DNA from 4 places in the Faecalicatena contorta genome. Region 1 is predicted to be linked to each of the others. Evidence: predicted binding sites of a transcription regulator. Region 1 holds the regulator's gene; each other region holds the start of a gene.
The links. The regulator Rex, encoded in region 1, represses fermentation and respiration genes when NADH is low (regulators of the CRP and FNR family bind a similar motif). The targets are predictions, from matches to a motif close to ATTGTTAANTANTTAACAAT.
Positions count from the first base shown of each region.

Region 2: a site for Rex is predicted at 2,218-2,237, ahead of gap (type I glyceraldehyde-3-phosphate dehydrogenase). Genes of this name have one in related genera too.
Region 3: a site for Rex is predicted at 2,712-2,731, ahead of fucO (lactaldehyde reductase). Genes of this name have one in related genera too.
Region 4: a site for Rex is predicted at 2,013-2,032, ahead of MWG26_RS03330 (proline racemase family protein). Genes of this name have one in related genera too.

Region 1 is NZ_BQNQ01000001.1:2,612,841-2,617,836, reverse strand. It holds gene abc-f (ribosomal protection-like ABC-F family protein) at 1-1,803, opposite strand, end outside; gene MWG26_RS11680 (redox-sensing transcriptional repressor Rex) at 2,056-2,700, shown strand; gene MWG26_RS11675 (NAD(P)H-hydrate dehydratase) at 2,894-4,399, shown strand; gene alr (alanine racemase) at 4,396-4,996, shown strand, end outside.
Region 2 is NZ_BQNQ01000001.1:2,198,041-2,203,036, reverse strand. It holds gene MWG26_RS09825 (phosphoglycerate kinase) at 1-959, opposite strand, end outside; gene gap (type I glyceraldehyde-3-phosphate dehydrogenase) at 1,125-2,138, opposite strand; gene MWG26_RS09815 (histidinol-phosphatase HisJ family protein) at 2,290-3,108, opposite strand; gene mnmA (tRNA 2-thiouridine(34) synthase MnmA) at 3,105-4,175, opposite strand; gene nifU (Fe-S cluster assembly scaffold protein NifU) at 4,175-4,618, opposite strand; gene nifS (cysteine desulfurase NifS) at 4,634-4,996, opposite strand, start outside.
Region 3 is NZ_BQNQ01000001.1:3,341,131-3,346,126, reverse strand. It holds gene MWG26_RS15075 (peptidoglycan-binding domain-containing protein) at 1-965, shown strand, start outside; gene MWG26_RS15070 (hypothetical protein) at 1,347-1,487, opposite strand; gene MWG26_RS15065 (hypothetical protein) at 1,556-1,732, opposite strand; gene MWG26_RS15060 (TetR/AcrR family transcriptional regulator C-terminal domain-containing protein) at 1,922-2,491, shown strand; gene fucO (lactaldehyde reductase) at 2,779-3,927, shown strand; gene MWG26_RS15050 (transglutaminase domain-containing protein) at 4,023-4,996, shown strand, end outside.
Region 4 is NZ_BQNQ01000001.1:748,285-753,280, reverse strand. It holds gene prdA (D-proline reductase (dithiol) proprotein PrdA) at 1-346, opposite strand, end outside; gene prdC (proline reductase-associated electron transfer protein PrdC) at 367-1,713, opposite strand; tRNA gene MWG26_RS03335 (tRNA-Sec) at 1,807-1,904, opposite strand; gene MWG26_RS03330 (proline racemase family protein) at 2,232-3,269, shown strand; gene MWG26_RS03325 (TetR/AcrR family transcriptional regulator) at 3,542-4,126, shown strand; gene MWG26_RS03320 (UbiA prenyltransferase family protein) at 4,204-4,959, shown strand.

The sequences.
Region 1 (4,996 bases):
CTCATCGATCTCTTCATTTCTTTCTTCCAGTACAGTGATGCGTTCTTCCGTCTTTTTCAGTTCATTCTGTCTTTTGCGCTCCCTGGCCTGCTGTTCCTTCTGTTCCTGCCAGCTCAGTTTTGCGTCTGAAACAGATTCCTTCGGAATACCAGAATTATCCGTTCCCCTGGCTGCAGGGGAAGTATAGACGGCCGTCAGTTCCTCCTTTTTCTCCAGATAATAGTCATAATTGCCGATATAGTTTACAAAGGTCTGATTCACCAGCTCTAATATGCGGGTGGCTGTCTGGTTGATAAAATAGCGGTCGTGTGAGACGTATAATACGGTACCGGTATAGTCGTTAACCGCTTTTTCTAATATCTCTTTTGAGGTGATATCCAAATGGTTTGTGGGCTCATCGAGGATTAGGAAATTGGCCTCAGAAAGCATCAATTTTGCCAGCGATACGCGACCCTTCTCGCCGCCGCTCAGGTCCCCGATCAGTTTGTACACGTCATCACCGGTAAACTGGAATGCGGCGAGCGTATTTCTGATCTGCGTATTATTTAGGGTTGGATAGTCATCCGAAATCTCGTCAAATATATTTTTTTGGTCATGCAGCACATGGTGTTCCTGATCGTAATAACCGATTCTCACCTTAGATCCCAGGGTAAAGGAGCCCGTATCCGGGGGAACCACTTGATTGATAATCTTAAGCAGCGTGGTTTTCCCGGTGCCGTTGTCACCGATTACAGCCACATGTTCGCCGCGTCTGATATCAAAGCTGATATCCGTAAATAAGGTTTGACTGTCAAAACTCTTAGACAGCCCCTCCACTGAAAGCACGTCGTTGCCGCTCAGGCAAGAGGGTTCCAGAGAAAAATGAATCTCCTTCGCCGCCTCCTGGGGCTTATCGACCAGCGTCATCTTATCTAGCAGTTTTTCACGGCTTTCCGCGCGCTTGATAGACTTCTCACGGTTGAATGAACGGAGTTTTTCAATGACGGCCTCCTGATGCTTGATTTCCCTCTGCTGGTTCAGATATTCTTTCATCATGGCGTCCCGGATCTGTTGCTTTTTGTCCGCATAGGCCTTGTAGTTGCCGGCGTACATCCGGACAGTCCCATGTTCGATCTCCACCACTTTTGTAACCACCCTGTTTAAGAAGAAACGGTCGTGGGAGACGATAAATACAGCGCCCGGGTAGTTCAGCAGATAGGTCTCCAGCCAGGTGATGGAGTTCAAATCCAGATGGTTTGTTGGCTCATCCAGAAGCAGAATATCGGGTTTTGTGAGGAGCAATTTTCCCAGGGAAACTCTTGTTTTCTGGCCTCCGGAGAGGGTGTCCGTTTTTTTGTCAAAATCCTCCTCCTGGAAACCAAGTCCTTTGAGGACGCCTGTCAGCTCGCTTTCGTAAGCATAACCATTCTGTGCCTCAAACGATGACATCATGCGGTGATAGGTATCGAGCCTGCTCTGAAGGGCTTCACCGCTCAGAGACTTCAGTTCCTTTTCAATAGCACGGATTTGATTTTCCAACTCGATAATATCAGCCTTTGCTGTCTTTACTTCCTCATATATGGAGCGGCCGCCCTCGAGTTTCTGCTGCTGTGCAAGATATCCGAGAGTTTTCCCTTTTGTAACTACAATTTCACCGCTGTCGACTGGCTCTTCCTTTACGATCATCTTTAGAATGGTGGATTTTCCAGCCCCGTTTACTCCGACCAGAGCCGCTTTTTCCCTGTCTTCTATATGAAAAGAGCCGTCTCTGACAATGACCTGTCCACCGAAAGCTTTATTGAGATTATGGCATGCAAGTATCATAAGAAACCTCCTGTTGTCTTCTGTATCGGGCCTCCCAGTTGTACTTCAGCCGCCGAACCCCGCTTGTTGTCTTAAAAAATAAGCATTAATTTTCAGCTATGCTGAAAACCTGTCCGCGGGGCATGAGCTGCGGGATGCCTTTGAGTATACTTATTTCATTATAACGAAAATAGTTTAAAATACAACTAAAATTTGACTTTGCCCGTACAATTCTATATAATATGAAATAGATTAAGTTTGGAGGGGATAGCTGTGGAAGATAGAGAGATATCACGTGCGGTAATTGGACGGCTGCCCAGATATTACAGATATTTGGGAGAATTACTGGATGCAGGAGTAGAACGGATTTCATCAAATGACCTGAGCAAGAAGATGAGCGTCACTGCATCTCAGATTCGCCAGGATTTAAACAACTTCGGTGGCTTCGGCCAGCAGGGATATGGATACAATGTTAAGTATCTCTATACAGAGATCGGAAAGATTCTGGGACTGAACAGAAAACATAACGTAATCATAATAGGAGCGGGTAACCTGGGGCAGGCGCTTGCCAATTACGCGGCCTTTGAAAAGAGCGGTTTTATACTGCAGGGTATTTTTGATGTGAATCCAAGACTGGAAGGGGTAACAATACGAGGAATCCCGATCCGTATGATGGACGACCTGAGAGAATTTGTTGAAAATACGGACATAGAGATTGCCGCACTGACGATTCCAAAGTCAAAAGCGGTGGAAGTAGCCGATATGCTTGTTGAGAATGGTATCAAGGGCATATGGAATTTTGCGCACACTGATCTGCACCTGCCGGATGATGTGATCGTAGAAAGTGTACATTTGTCTGATAGTTTGATGAAACTGTCCTATAATATCAGCCGTTACAATGAAGAACATGATAATTGATTAATAATATAAAACGTGTAACAAAGGTGCTGCGCCTTCGTTGCACGTTATTTCGCTTATTAGGAAACGTGCGCCTATCAGATACAATCCCATTGGGGATACGCACAGTGGTATTAGAGGCAGATGCCAGTGCGGCCGCTGCGGACGCGGGTTTCACAAGCGAAACTCTATAAAAATAAAGGAGAGTGAGTATATGAGATATCTGCCTACCGGTGAATGGATGCAGAAAGCTGACAATTACACGATCCATGAGATCGGGATTCCCTCTATGGTGCTTATGGAGCGGGCTGCTCTGGCGGCAGTGGCCGTCATGGAGCAGGAAAAGATCAATACACACAGAACGCTGGTGGTCTGCGGCTCCGGCAACAACGGCGGCGACGGCTTTGCAGTTGCGCGCCTGTTAAAAGAAAAAGGCTGTGATGTTGAGGCCGCTTTCATCGGAAACGAAGAATCCAGGTCTCCTGACTGCATGCAGCAAATGAAAATCGCTGAAAATTGCGGTGTTCCTGTAGTAACAACAATCAGCAGGAAGGAATATACTGTTATAGTGGATGCCGTTTTCGGCGTGGGCCTGAACCGGGAAGTCTCGGGAGCATACGCGGCAAATATTAAAAAGATGAATGCGCTGCCGGGGCAGAAGGTTGCCATAGATATCCCTTCCGGCATCTGCTCAGCCACAGGAAAGGTACTAGGGACGGCATTTTCAGCCGATCTGACGGTTACTTTTGAGTGCGAAAAGCTGGGCTGTGTTTTACATCCAGGCTGCCAATATGCCGGAAAAACTGTTGCCGTATCCATCGGAATCAGCCGGAAGCTTTTTGAAAAAGAACCGGGTGTCTGCTACACATTTGAAAAATCGGACCTGCCGGAGCTGATCCCGCCCCGAAGGCCCAATTCACATAAAGGAACCTATGGGAAGATCCTGATGATTACCGGAAGCCGCGGTATGTCGGGCGCCGCATATCTGAGTGCGAAGGCCGCGTATAGATGCGGCGCGGGTCTGGTCCGGATTTATACACATGAAGATAACCGGGTGATATTGCAGCAGCTTTTACCGGAAGCGATTGTCAGCACTTATACTGAATATGAGGAAGAAGCCATTCGTGATCTCCTCGCATGGGCGGATGTGGTCTGCATTGGCTGCGGGCTGGGACAGAGCCGTGTTACGGAGAGTATCTTAACTCAGGTCGTGAAAGAGGTTCAGATTCCCTGCGTGATAGATGCAGATGGACTGAATATACTGGGGTGCCATCCGGAATTGCTTGAAGAGCGGGAGCGGCCCATTGTCCTGACCCCGCACTTGAAAGAAATGTCCGGCCTGCTGGGCTGTTCTGTTACAGAGCTGCAGGAAAAGCGTTTCGAGATGACCAGGTCTTTTACAGACAGAGCTGGTGTTGTTTGCGTCTTAAAGGATGCACGTACAATTGCGGCCAAGTGGGATCGTCAGATATTCGTCAATACTGCAGGAAACAGTTCCATGGCAAAGGCCGGGGCCGGAGACGTGCTCGCGGGAGTCATTGCAGGGCTGATGGCGCAGGGACTGAAGCCTTATGAGGCGGCTGTCTGCGGAGTATACCTGCACGCCTGCGCAGGAGACGAGGCCAAAGCCGCCAGGGGTTCCTACAGTGTGCTGGCAGAAGATTTAACGGCGGGAATCGGGGACTGCCTAAAAAGAACAGAGGAGAGTATGGAGCAATGAAACAGTTTAACAGGGTATTTGCCAGGGTAGACCTGGATGCCGTATCATATAATATGGAACAGATGAGGCGGCGGATTGGGGAAGGGGCGCAGATCATCGCCGTGATAAAGATGGATGGGTACGGCCATGGCGCCGTGCCGATTGCGGAAATGTTTGAAGAAAAGGATTACATATGGGGCTACGCCACCGCAAGCCTGGAGGAGGCTGCAGCTCTCCGGAAGGAAGGGATTAAAAAACCAATTCTCGTACTCGGCTGTATTTTCCCGGAGCAGTATGAGGAGATGATTCTTAAGGATATCCGTGCTACTGTTTATATGAAGGAGATGGCGGAAGGCATGTCAAAAGCCGCGGCAAAGCTCGGCAGAACAGCACATATACATATTAAAGTTGATACAGGGATGGGAAGGCTTGGATTCTTGCCCGGCCCGGAGAGTGTAAAGGCCATCCGGGAGATCGGCAGGCTGCCTAATATAGGGATCGAGGGAATGTATACGCATTTTGCCAAAGCCGATGAGACCGACAAGAGCTACACACATAAGCAGCACGAAAAGTTTGAATGGATGAAGAAGGCCCTGGAGGCGGAAGGAACTTCCATTA
Region 2 (4,996 bases), 410 kb from region 1:
TTCCAGACAACAGTCTTTGCACTCTTCACTTCGTCTGCATATAATTTAGCAGTCTCAGGTCCGATATCCAGTCCTTCCCAGCCATCCGGGATCTCCCCGCGTCCTACCACTTTCGTATTTGCATCATTGGAGAAATCATCTGCAATCACGTTGTCAACCGGCAGAAGAAGCTTCACGCCCTTTTCTTCTGCTTTTTTGATCATGTCCAGCGCGTACTGGCAGTAATCTTCTTCCAGAAGAGATTTGCCGACGCTTCCGCCCTGAGCCTTGCTGAATGTATAAGACATTCCGCCCCCGATGATCAGGGTGTCAACCTTGTCCAAAAGGTTCTCGATAACTGAAATCTTACTGGAAACCTTAGCTCCTCCAAGAATTGCAACAAAAGGTCTCGCCGGATTCTCTACTGCATTGCCCAGGAAATCTATTTCTTTCTGCATTAAGTATCCTACTACTGCGGTCTCTACAAACTGTGTAACACCAACGTTTGAACAGTGTGCCCTATGTGCTGTTCCGAATGCATCGTTTACAAAAACATCACAAAGAGATGCCAGATCTTTGCTGAAGGCCTCGCCGTTCTTTGTCTCTTCTGCTCTGTAGCGCGTATTCTCGAGAAGGACGATGTCTCCATCATTCATTGCTTCTACTGCTGCCTTTGCATTTGATCCTACAACCTCAGGATCTGCTGCAAATTTTACTTCCTGTCCGAGCAGTTCGGATAATCTGACAGCGACCGGTGCAAGTGATAATTCCGGAAGCGGCTGTCCCTTCGGCTTGCCCAGGTGGGAGCAAAGGATCACTTTACCGCCGTCTGCCACCAGCTTTTTGATCGTCGGCAGTGCAGCCACAAGACGGTTCTCGTCTGTGATCTTTCCGTCGATCAATGGTACATTAAAATCGCATCTTACAAGAACTTTTTTACCCTTAACATTAATATCGTCTACTGATTTTTTGTTGAGCATCTTATTGCCTCCTGTTTAATAATTACCTTCTAGGGATAGAGCAGTCACACTATCCTATCCCTTATATTTCATAAAAAAAGGATCCGGCCCTATATAAGACCGGACCCTTTGGTGAGTCTATTTTTTAGAAATTAATCTGCCGATTATATTTTCCGAAATACCGACTTACAGTAATGTTCCAAAGTATTTGATTGTTCTTACCATCTGGCTTGTGTAAGAATTCTCATTGTCATACCAGGATACAACCTGTACCTGTGTTGTTCCGTTGTCCAAAGGCAGTACCATTGTCTGAGTAGCATCAAATAAAGAACCATAGTTCATTCCTACGATGTCGCTGGATACGATCTCATCTGTGTTGTATCCGAAAGACTCGTTGGAAGCAGCTTTCATAGCTTCGTTGATCTGATCTACTGTTACTGTTCCTTCAACTACTGCTGTCAGGATTGTTGTGGATCCTGTCGGGGTAGGAACACGCTGAGCAGCTCCGATCAGCTTGCCGTTCAGTGCCGGGATAACCAGGCCGATTGCCTTAGCTGCACCTGTGCTGTTAGGAACGATATTCACTGCAGCTGCACGTGATCTTCTCAGATCGCCTTTTCTCTGCGGTCCGTCAAGTGTCATCTGGTCGCCTGTGTAAGCATGGATTGTGCACATGATACCTGTCTTGATCTCAGCTAGATCGTTCAGTGCTTTTGCCATCGGTGCCAGACAGTTTGTTGTACAGGAAGCTGCTGAGATGATGTTGTCCTCTTTTGTCAGCTCCTCGTGGTTAACATTATATACGATTGTAGGAAGGTCATTTCCAGCCGGAGCAGAGATGACTACTTTCTTAGCGCCTGCTTTGATGTGAGCCTCTGCTTTTGCTTTTGATGTATAGAAGCCTGTACACTCCAGAACTACGTCTACACCAATCTCTCCCCATGGAAGTTCTTCAGCGTTAGCTTTTGCATAGATTTTGATTTCTTTTCCGTCTACTGTGATGGAGTCCTCACCAGCTGTTACTTTGTCAGCAAGTGCATATTTTCCCTGTGTTGAATCATATTTTAATAAGTGAGCCAACATTTTCGGAGATGTTAAGTCGTTGATTGCAACTACTTCATACCCTTCTGTTCCGAACATCTGTCTGAATGCGAGACGTCCAATACGTCCAAATCCATTAATCGCTACTTTTACTGCCATGATTAATTCCTCCTAAAGTTTTGAAAGTTGTTAACTGTTACACAGTTATTTTATTGTGAAACCTTCAGCAAACCTCAAGTTTGTTAAAGATTCATCAACTACGGTTTATTGTACTAAATCAAGAACAAAAATTCAAGTGCTAAATATATTTTTATGGAAGTTGTTGAAAAATCGGCATTCTGGACTTAAATTCTGTGTAGTATTTAAAGCCGCAGCCCTTCAGGATGTCCCCTGCCTTCTGAAAATCGTAGGCAATGTGTTCCGGCCGGTGCCCGTCGGCACCGATTGTGATCACCTCTCCTCCCAGTTCCCTGTAGCGCCTGATCACATCCGGATGCGGATGGCAGAAGCCGAGACCGTACTTGAATCCGGCCATATTCATCTCAATGCCCTTTCCCATGGAAATCACTTTTTTCAGAATCTCGTCCAGGATATCCGCATACTTCCGGTAACTGTACTCCTGCGCCTGTTTTTTTCCATAACGCACAACATAATCAATATGTCCCAGCACATCAAAGTCCTGCACGGACTCTATATCTTCCAGTGTTACCTCAAATGTCTCTCTATATGCGTCTTCATCCGTCCTTGTTTCAAACATTTTCTGATAATACGGATCTTCCCCGTTTACCACATGGACAGAACCGATCACAAAATCAAAGGGATATTGACTGACTAATTCTTTATAGTATTCCCCCAGATGAGGCTGCAGCCCAATTTCAATCCCGATGCGCACATCAATCCTATCCGCATATTCTTCCCTGAGCGCCCCCAGTTCCTGAAAATATCTGTCTAAATCGAAAAGGGAACCTTCCATTCCAATATCCTCGTGAACCGGATAGTCTTTGTCGTTGTGGTCCGTTATACAGATTGTCGTCAATCCCTTTGCCAGGGCGCCCTCTATCATGTCCCTGGGGGAAATATCGCTGTCAATCGAAAAGTTAGTATGCATGTGAAAATCACTGGTTATCATAAAATGGTCCCTCCGCCGAGTACGTATTCACCGTCGTAAAATACAACAGCCTGTCCGGGAGTCACCGCCCGCTGCGGCTCCTCGAAAGTGCAGAGCACCTCATCGCCTCCCGTTTTCTCTATTATACACCATGCCCCCTTATGGTTATAGCGTATTTTGGTAAAAACTCGTAAAGGTTCCGTCAAATCTTCTACAGACATAAAGTTCAGCGTTCCTGCCCGAAGCGTATGGGCCAAGGACTCTTCGTTTGTACCGATCACCACTTCATTGGTCTCCGGACGGATCTCCAGCACAAAGGCAGGATATCCCAGGGCAAGCCCCAGGCCTTTCCGTTGTCCAACCGTATAGTGGGTAATGCCTTTGTGCCGTCCCAGCACATGGCCGTCACTGCTCACAAAATTCCCCTCCGGAACCCTGATTCCCGCTGTTTCTTCTATATAAGATGCATAATCACCGCCCGGCACAAAACAGATGTCCTGGCTGTCCGGCTTGTTTGCAACCATAAGGCCAATTTTTTCGGCAATCCGGCGCACCTCGTCCTTTGCGTATTCTCCCACTGGCATCAGCGTGTGTTTCAGCTGTTCCTGGGTCAGATTATAAAGTGCATAGGTCTGATCCTTTGCAAGAGCCGCAGAACGCATCAGTGTAAAACGTCCATTGTCCAGCTTCACTACCCTGGCATAATGGCCGGTAGCAATGTACTCAGCCCCGATTGCCAGGCTCCTGTGCAGCAAAGCCTCCCACTTCACGTACCGGTTACAGGCGATGCAGGGGTTGGGTGTCCTGCCGTTACGGTATTCATCCACAAAATAATCAATCACATGTTCTTTGAATTCCTGCTTAAAATTCATCACATAATATGGAATCCCCAGATCCGCAGCCACCCTCCTGGCATCGTCCACAGCGCTCAGGCCGCAGCATCCTCCGTTTTCCTCCTGAACCGCCCGTTCCTCATCCTGCCAGATCTGCATCGTCACACCAATGACGTCATATCCCTGTTCCTTCAGAAGATAGGCCGCTACCGAGGAGTCAACTCCTCCGGACATTCCGACTACTACTTTGCTCATTAATACTCCTCTTCCTCTTCTTCCTCACCCTCATGGATATCTGACTTCGGCTTTTCCAGCCCTTCTATCTTAATATCGTTCTTCACGGCATAATCCCAGAGCGCGGCATGAATTGCCTCCTCTGCCAGCAGGGAGCAGTGCACCTTCACCGGCGGAAGTCCGTCCAGGGCTTCCATAACCGCCTTGTTCGTAATCTGCATTGCTTCCTGGATATTCTTCCCCTTCACCAGTTCTGTTGCCATACTGCTTGTCGCCACTGCTGCACCACAGCCAAATGTCTTAAACTTGACGTCACGGATAATCTGATTTTCATCAATATCCAGGTAAATGCGCATGATGTCTCCGCATTTTGCATTTCCCACGGTGCCGACTCCGCTTGCACCCTCTATTTCTCCTACATTTCTTGGATGTTCAAAGTGATCCATTACCTTTTCTGAATACATATATTCTTCCTCCTGTTATCTGGTTTGTTTTTTTATAAAATCCTCATATAAAGGTGACATATTCCGCAATTCCCCTACGATAGTTTTCAGCTTTTCTACCACAAAATCCAGCTCTTCTTTCGTCGTCTCCTCACTCAGCGTCATGCGCAGGGAGCCGTGTGCTATCTCATGGGGAAGCCCGATTGCAAGCAGCACATGGGACGGATCCAGAGAACCTGAGGTGCAGGCTGAACCACTGGATGCACAGATCCCGTTCATATCCAGTTTGATCAAAAGAGATTCCCCTTCCACAAACTGAAAACTAAAATTCACATTATTCGGAAGCCTGTTTTGTCTGTGGCCGTTCAGCCTACAGTAAGGTATCTCCTTCTCAATCCT
Region 3 (4,996 bases), 730 kb from region 1:
CAGAGATTCTGCCGGATGTAAGAGCAATACAGAATGTGGCGCTTAGGCCGAATGACCAGACGGGTGTGAATGAACAGGTTTTTGTAATACCTGCACATACATTATACGGTGAATATCCTCCGAAGATAGCGGAGGACGAAATAAAGCCGATAAACGAGACCGGCGAAATCGTTCTGAGCAGGGTAGTAGTGCCGGAATTTATAATTGTGCATGACGGTTCTCCACGGGATACTACCGCACAGAATTATTATGTAAAATATAAAGATTATATCAAAAATGTGGCATCCAGTGAAATCTACGCCACATGGCCGGCAGATACAATCCGGGCAAATGTCCTGGCCATTATGTCTTTTACTCTAAACCGCGTGTACACAGAATGGTACCGCAATAAAGGATATGATTTTACAATTACATCCTCCACAGCATTTGACCACAAATGGATCCCGGAGAGAAATTTTTTTGATACAATCTCGGTAATCGTGGATGAGTTGTTTGCGGATTATCTGTCCAGGCCGAATGTAAGGCAGCCGATCCTGACACAGTACTGTGATGGGCGCAGGGTAACCTGTCCAAACTGGATGACACAGTGGGGCTCTATGGCACTCGGGGAACAGGGCTATAGCCCGATCGAGATTCTGCGTTATTATTACGGAGATGATATGTATATCAACACTGCCCAGGAAATATCCGGAGTCCCGTCCTCCTGGCCGGGCTACATCCTGGAGATCGGTTCCAGCGGCGACAAAGTCAGGCAGATGCAGGAACAGCTCAACGTCATAGCCGGGGCATATCCCGCCATCCCCAAAATCGCTGCAGACGGAATATACGGTCCGGCAACGGCCGCAACTGTAGAAAAATTCCAGTCCGTGTTCGGCCTTCCGCAGACGGGAACCGTGGACTATAGAACTTGGTATAAAATATCAGAAATCTACGTAGGAGTATCACGTATCGCGGAATTGGGGTGAATTCTTGCAGGGGGGAAGTATAGTCCGCCGCCGGAACCGGAGATAGGTGTGGCTGGAGACGGGGCTGCGGCTGTAAGCTGGAGTAAAGTAAAATAGAAGGAAAACCGGGGCAGCCTGGGCACATCACCCGAACCCCTGATGGGTTCGCGCGCTGGGCCCAGGAAAAAATGTAATTTGGAGATTACATTTTTTGCCCCGGTTTTCCTTCTATTTTACTTTACTCCAGCTTACAACCGCTGCTACGCCTCCAGCCACACCTATCTCCGGTTCCGGCGGCTGCTTGCATCCGGCCGGGGGTATGAATTTACCGGTGGGGATTCTGGGCGGGGGCGGCGGATTGAAGTGGCTGGGTGCCTCCTGCTTTACTTAGCGTCCCCTTACTTAATCCCCGTCGCGCCGCGGAACCTCATCGGGGATGATGTTTCCTACGCTTGCTTTTCCCGGCAGATCAATTTCGGGAATGTTATGGTCATCGTATTCATTTTCTTCAGCTGTCTTTGAGGGCATTTTGATTTCTCTCATATTACAACCTCCTTACACTTTTTATGATAGTGTGTGCAAAATTGATGTAAATATGCAGAAACACAGCCTTATTCTGCGAGAGAATAAAGCTGTAAGAAGTTTGCACGCTCTTCCCGGTTCATTCTGACAAATTCTGTGAAATCCACGTCTACATAATACATTTGCTCTCCACAGCAGTTTGCGTGCGACTGATTGTTGGTGTAATGGTATCTTTTGCATTTTATACAATAAAATACATGCATCATTTGTATCACTCCTTTCTGCTATCATACCATAAAATAAGGATTGTGAGAATTAAAATATTGTTAAGGGTGAGAGTTATGTGTGACGGAAAGAAACACGTAGCTTGATCATAATGTATTTTGAGGTAATTTATAACACAACATCCTTGAAGTTTAGAAGATCCTAAACTATAATTTAATTGAGGTGAAAACATGGATAATGGGGATAGGACAAAACAAAAGTTCGTGACGGCCATGACAGGACTGATGGGCGTGAAACCGCTGGATAAGATAACGGTAAAAGAGATCGTAGAAAAGAGTGGTATGACACGGCAGACTTTTTACCGCTGCTTTTTGGATAAATATGATCTGGTGAATTGGCATTTTGAACGTCTTGCGGAGAAGTCTTTTCTGCAGATGGGTGTCAGCATGACCTTAAGGGAGGGGCTTGAGAAAAAGTTTTGGTTTATCAAAAACGAACAGACTTTCTTTGCTGCAGCCTTTCAGTCAGAGGATTACAATTCCCTGGTTGCTTATGACTATGAATGCATATTGCAGTTTTACAAGAATATCATAGAAAAGAAGACGAAAAAACCGCTGGATGAGGATATCTGTTTTCTGCTGGAGATGTACTGCAGAGGCTCCATCTATATGACTGCCAGGTGGGCCAGGAGAAATATGGATCTGGCCCCGGAGAAGATGGCCGATCTGCTCATACAGGCGCTCCCGCAGCCACTGGAAGAACTGCTCTCTGAACTGCAGCCTGATTTACAGGATGAATAGGATTGGGAATAGTGATGATAAATGGTTACTATTCACGGCCTATGGGCCGTGCATAGTAACGGCATCTGGCTCATTTAAAGTCGCCTGTGGCGAGGAGCCAGATGCCCGACCCCATCATTTTATTGGCTCGGATGCCGTGCAGCGTGGTGCACGGCCCCGTGAATAGTAACGATAAATGTTACATAGCCGCCATTTTGTAACTTGTCTCTGTGTGTTCAAGGTTGTTATAATTATAACAATCAATGATGCCGCAAGGCAATCTATAAAAGGTAAAGGAGAAATGTGCTATGTCAAACAGATTTATTTTGAATGAAACATCTTACCATGGAGCAGGGGCGGTCAATGATATCGCGGTTGAAGTTCAGGCCAGGGGATTTCAGAAGGCATTTGTGTGCTCTGACCCGGATCTGGTGAAGTTTGGGGTTACACAGAAGGTGCTGGATGTGCTGGAGTCAAATGATCTGCCGTATGAACTTTATTCAGATATTAAGCCCAATCCGACCATTGAGAATGTGCAGACGGGAGTCGCTGCGTACCGATCCTCCGGTGCGGACTACATCATTGCAATTGGCGGTGGATCTTCTATGGATACAGCCAAGGCGGTAGGTATCATCATTAACAACCCGGAATTTGAGGATGTCAGAAGCCTGGAAGGCACCGCGCCTACGAAAAATAAGTGTGTGCCGATTATTGCGGTTCCGACAACAGCTGGTACAGCAGCGGAAGTTACGATTAACTATGTGATAACAGATGTTGAAAAGAACAGAAAGTTTGTATGCGTTGACCCCCACGATATCCCGATCGTGGCGGTGATTGATCCGGACATGATGTCCAGTATGCCGAAGGGGCTGACTGCATCTACGGGCATGGATGCGCTGACACATGCAATTGAGGGGTATATTACGGCCGGAGCATGGGAATTATCAGATATGTTCCACTTAAAATCTATTGAGATTATTGCCCGGTCCCTGAGAGGCGCAGTTGACAATACGCCGGAGGGAAGAGCGGACATGGCGCTTGGACAGTATGTGGCAGGGATGGGATTCTCCAATGTAGGGCTGGGAATCGTGCATTCTATGGCACATACACTCGGCGCACTTTATGACACACCGCACGGGGTTGCGAATGCGATTCTGCTCCCAACGGTTATGGAGTACAATGCAGACGCTACAGGAGAGAAGTACAGGGAGATTGCAAAAGCTATGGGTGTGGAAGGAACTGAAAATATGACACAGGAAGAGTACCGCAGGGCGGCAGTGGAAGCAGTGAAAAAACTATCTGCAGATGTCGGAATCCCGGCAGACCTCAAAGGCATTGCAAAAGAGGAGGACATTGCGTTTTTGTCTGAATCGGCATATGCGGATGCCTGCAGGCCAGGGAATCCGAAGGAGACTTCAGTAGAGGACATTGCAGCGCTGTTCAGGTCTCTTCTTTAAGCTGCTCTCCCGCCGCACCGGCGGAGCCTGGGCTCCCTCTGTACGAACGGCGGGGACTGCACAGGCATGGGAAAGCGGCAGAACGGGGAAGGATTATGGCAGGAAGAAGGAAAAAAAGAAAAAAATGGCCGGTCGTGGCCGGAATATTCATTCTGACAGGCATTTTTACAGGTTTGGGAGCGGTGGCTTTTCAGCAGCTCCCAGGCCTTTTTGCGTCCACAAAAGAAGTAATAGAGACGGTTAAGGTTCAGGTGGAGAAAAGCACAAGTATTCCCTTTGAGGAAGTCAGAATACCGGAAGACGATGTGGCACAGGGGTACTATTACCGGCAGCTTCCGGAAACGGAGCAGGACCTGTATAAAGAGCTTTATCAGGGTATGATGGATTTTGACGAATCCATCTATATGCATTCACCCGATGTGGAGGTGCTCAAAAAAGTGTGCCAGTTTATTTTCAGCGACAGGCCGGAGATATTCTGGTGTACCGGGGAGATGCAGGTGACCAGCTATACGGACTATTCGGAAGTACAGCCTGTATATACCTGCACACAGGAGGAGCGGACACAGAAGCAGGCGCAGATTGATGGTGCTGTATCTGCATGCTTCGAAGGAATTGCCGGGAATACTTCGGAATATGATAAGATCAAATACATTTTTGAATATTTGGTAAATACTGTGGACTATAATATGGAGGCCCCTGACAATCAGAACATATACAGTGCCCTGGCGGGGAAGGCATCCGTATGCGCGGGATATTCCCGCGCCGCACAGTATCTATTGCAGCAGACAGGCATTGAGTGCATCTATGTAACCGGAACGATTCCAGGACAGGGAGCGCATGCCTGGAATATCGTGAAGTGTGACGGGCAATACTATCAAATGGATGTTACTTTCGGGGATCCGGTATTCCTGGAGACAGAGAGCGGGGAAAATCTGCCGGAGCAAAGTATTAATTATGATTATCTTTGCTGCAGCGATGCGGAAATCATGAAAAACCATACTATGGATACGACAGTGGAATACCCGCCCTGCAGTTCTATGGATTTGAACTATTATAAACTCAACGGCAT
Region 4 (4,996 bases), 1.9 Mb from region 1:
CTATATGAATCCTGAACATCGGTCCTTCTGCCGGCGGTGTAATCGGTAAAACCGCTGCCGGTTCAGCTGTTGGTTTCGGTTCGCCGGCTGCCGCTGCTTTAGCCCCTTCTACGACATCCGCCGTCAAAGGGCTCAGAGAATCGCAAGTCCTAGTAAGCCTGGCTCCCAATACCTGTTCAATGGTCAATGCACCTTCCAGATCCAATAGCCCTGAATCTACCAGATCATCAAATATAGCCGGATCTTCCAGATTGGATGCCTGTATGATCGTGTCTGCCTCCGCTCTGCAGCAGAGTACCGCAGGGTCATTCGCATGTTCTTTCGCTGTTTCAGCTGTTATTGACATACCTTTCTTTCCTCCTTTATCTATTTTCCATCAGGGATGGGCTGCCTGTCTTCGGGCAGCTGCTCTACCTGCTTAGAAACGGTTAATCTTCTATACAGTGGATGGTTGATCGTCCTCATAACATGGTCTGTCTGGTGGAAAACCTTTAGTTTCATCTTCGGGGCGGAACCCATAACGGTATTGGAACAATCCGAGCAATTGCCAATAATTATATATTCCGATCCGTCCTTTTTAAACTGCAGGCATTTCTGGGCCTGTCCCGGACAGTTTCCAGGATTCTCGCACTTCAGCGTCCCGTTCTTCATCTCCACAGCCTGCTTGCATCGAGCCACTGACACAACATTCCCATGCATCTTTTCACAAACATCCCTCATGCGTTCCTCATCGCCTCCGCAGGCACAGACGAGCAGACCCACAGGCGCCCCGTGAAGATCCGGCAGGTCAATTGTCACGATAATACCTCCGGTAGTCTTGGTAACCGGGGCGTCCTTCTCCACGGCTTTTCCTGTAAAGGGGCCGCCCATGATGATTTCACCATACACGCCGTCAATCCCGCCTGCCCGCTCGATCATGTCACCCACACTGGTTCCGACAGGAACATCCATGTAAACATGAGGCTCATTTCCACCATTGATTTTTCCAATAACAGTCATGTTTTTGCTGAAGCAGGGTTTCTTCAGATCTATAGCTTCAGCGACCCGCAGCACGGTCTCCACATTAATCACAATAGAGTCCGCCGCCGAAGGAAGCTGGGTTGGATCCAGAAGCTTCCCCAGTGTCTCTCTTACCACGGCCCGCTCTTCCCCCATCGGATAAATATCCGGAAGAAGATGAATGGAAATATTCTCCTCATTCCGGACCGCCTCTCTTAAGATATTAACAGCCTTTTTATTCTTAGCCTTGACAGCAAAAATAGCCTGAGCTGCATTGGCTATCTCCATGCAGTACCTGACTCCCTTCAGGGTCATCTCTATATTATCCTCAATTTGGCGGATATTATGACAGAGTCCGGGTTCGCACTCTACCGCATTGACCAGAATGTATCCGCCATTCAGATCCGTGCCCAGCTTCACTCCTGTCGGAAATCCAGCGCCTCCCATCCCGACCACGCCTGCTTCTTTTATCATATCCAGGTGGTCTCCCTCCTGAATCGGCACATACGCATCTTTCTGTTCGTCATCCGGAACGATAATAATACGGTCCTCAAGAACAGCCTTTACACTTCCGTAAACGCTGGAAAAAATATTCGCTCCGAGCCCGGCCGGAGCGGCGATCAGCGTCCCCTTTTCCACTCTGTCACCAGCCTTGACAACCGGCTCACACGGAGCTCCAACATGCTGTCTCAGCAAAAATTGTAAATTTCCCATGGCCCGTTTTCTCCTTTATCTATGGCTTATTTATGAATCCATACTTCTTTATAAATAGTCTGCAGAAATAGATTTTCCTGCAGATCTTGTTTTTGGCGGAGGCATGTGGGAATCGAACCCACCCAGGACGCTTCAAACGCCCAACACTGGTTTTGAAGACCAGGAGGCACACCAGTTACCCTTCTACCCCCTCACTTATATAATTATTCTATATCATTGCCGCATTTACCGCTGGTTATGATGTCAAACGATAAATGATATAAACCAGGCGGTTGTTCGCATGATTTATTTATCCTATTTGTGTTTATATATTAACAAATAATCGTTGACTTTTCAAGGCTTTTCATACATAATAATTTGTATAAACTGAACCGCATACTAGAACGAGGTCTATTATTGGGTTTTTATCATTTTTTACCTGTTTAATCCTCAGATTAATCTCCATAATAACCCGTAAGGTATTATTTAAGAAACGCTTATAGGCGGATTCTATAAATCAACAGCTAGGAGGAAGGGTTATGAATTACAATCCCAAAATTAACCTGAATGCTTTTGAAGCATCATTTAAGGCAATTGACACACATACCGTCGGAGAATTTACCCGTATCATCATGTCCGGCTTTCCCGAATTAAAAGGCGGCTCCATGATGGAGCGCAAACAATATCTTGCAAATAACTTTGATAAATACCGCCAGGCGCTGATGTTTGAACCCAGGGGGCACCATGACATGTTTGGGGCCCTGGTAACGGAACCAGTGAACCCGGAGGCGGATTTCGGCGTTATATTTATGGATACCGGAGAATATCTGAACATGTGCGGCCATGGTACAATCGGAACAACAACGGCGCTTATTGAATCCGGCCTCGTACCTGCCGTAGAACCTTTCACAGAAGTAGTATTGGACGCGCCGGCCGGTCTTATTCGTGTAAAAGCAGAAGTTAAGAATGGAAAGGTATTAAATGTGACCTTGACTAATGTTCCCGCTTTCCTTTATAAAGAAAATCTGAAGACCGTGATAGACGGCAGAGAGATCAAATACGACATTGCATTTGGCGGAAGTTTTTTTGCTCTTATAAACATCGAACAGCTTGGCTGGACGGTCGATAAGGAATCTATCCCAAAACTGACAGATTTTGGTATGAAAGTAATAAAGCAGGTAAATGCGGAGGTAGAAATCAAACACCCATTTCTTGACATCACCTCTGTGGATCTGGCAGAGCTCTACTGTCATACTGACACAGAAGGCTGCAATTACCGCAATGTAGTAATTTTCGGTGATTATATGTCTGACCGTTCCCCGTGTGGAACCGGGACAAGCGCCAAGCTTGCAACTCTTTATTCACGCGGTGAAATTAAGATCGGGGAGCCGTTTGTATACGAAAGCTTTATCGGATCCCAATTCAAAGGAGTGATCAAAGAAGAAGCCACTGTCGGTGAATTCAAAGCGGTGGTTCCCCAGATAACCGGAAGTGCTTATGTTACCGGTGAAGCAACCTACGTAATTGATCCCGACGATCCGCTGAAATATGGGTTTAAAGTTGCAAGAGGAGAATAATCCGGCACATAACAAAGTGTGCAAGCCCACTTCAAGTCCCTTCTCAAACATGAGGGACTTGCACACTTTGGCGCCGCCGCGATGCCGAATTGCGGCTAAACATCTTATCGATGCGGGAAATAAACCACACCGTTTTTCTATATTTTTTCCATGGTCGATATTTATAACTTATGCTATACTAATAATCGAAACAAAATGTATAAATACTAAGGCGTGTTTGATTCTTCATATTTAATAGATAATCAAACGCACCCTGGGAAAGAGAGCTTGTTATGCCAAGGAAAAAACAGACAACCAAAAGCCGTATCGTAAAAGCTGCCTGGAACTTATTTTATAAAAATGGATATGACGACACAACAGTAGAGGATATTATCAAACTTTCCAAGACCTCAAAAGGAACATTTTATCACTATTTTAAGGGGAAGGACGCCCTTCTCTCCACCCTTTCAGATCTTTTTGACCAGAAATACGAAGAGATCTACAGTACCATGGATCAAACGCTGTCCTCCAGGGAGAAACTGCTGCTGCTGAATCACGAATTATTTTATATGATTGAGACAAGCATTGACCGCAATCTGCTTGCTTCGCTGTATTCATCTCAGCTTGTCACAAAAGACAACCGTTCTCTTCTGGATGACGACCGTTACTATTTCCAGCTGATCACAGAGATCATCACTGCCGGAATTAATTCGGGAGAATTTTGCAGTGCCTCGACAGCGGAGCTTGTAAAAATTTATACCATGTATGAGCGCGGACTGCTCTATGACTGGTCACTTTGCGAAGGTAAGTACCCCCTGTCTGCATACAGTGACAGACTGCTTCCTCACGTACTGGATAACTTTGCAAAAGGGCTTTAACCCTTTCTGTCCCCTTTTATTGTATTTTTCGACAAAAGCTGATATGATTAAGAAAAATCTATATGGAGGTATGATCTGTGTCCGAAGAATTAATTCCTACAAAAGATGAAACTGTCAATAAAACACCTGGGACTCCCACGGCTGTCCCTCCGGTTGATACAGATGTTTCGAATATTGTGCCATTTGCATCAGAAATGCCAGGCTCCACTGAACTCAACAGCGAAGGCGTCGTAAAAGAGGCGTCAGCAGAGATCTCCTCCTCGGCTTCCGCTTCGTCTGCATCTGCGATATCCGATGGTTCCGGCGGCCCGGTACCGGGAACTCAGGCGCAGGAACCCGCAGCCAAAGAACCGGAATTATCACAAAGAGTATCTGAATTAAAGAACAAAGCCGCTGACTTCACTGATAAGGCTTCTGAGTTTACCGGTAAAGCCTCCGAATTCACCAGCAAGGCATTTAAAAGAGTATCCGCCCAAAAGGAGACAGATACCGATTACGAAATGCCCGATGAGGAGCCTGCCGATAAAAAGCGCTTCCATTTCAAAAAGGAAGATAAAGAATTCTTCCGTGATAAGTGGATTCTCTCCCGCATCAGCGACGAAAATCTGATGGACTATCTTACCTTGGAGCAAAAACGCAATGAATTGCAGCAGCAAGCCCGGGACATCAAAGAAAAACGGATTATGAAAGCAATTGAGCTTACGATATCCCTGGCGGCAATAGTTGCGGTGATATATCTGCTTAGAGATAATCCAACTATACTCGTCAACATACTGTACATAACTGGAATACTCGTGGCATTTTGGTTTTGGAAGAATCCCCGTGATAAGTAGGGCGGGGAGGAGGGGACGCCTGGACGTGAAGGGAGCG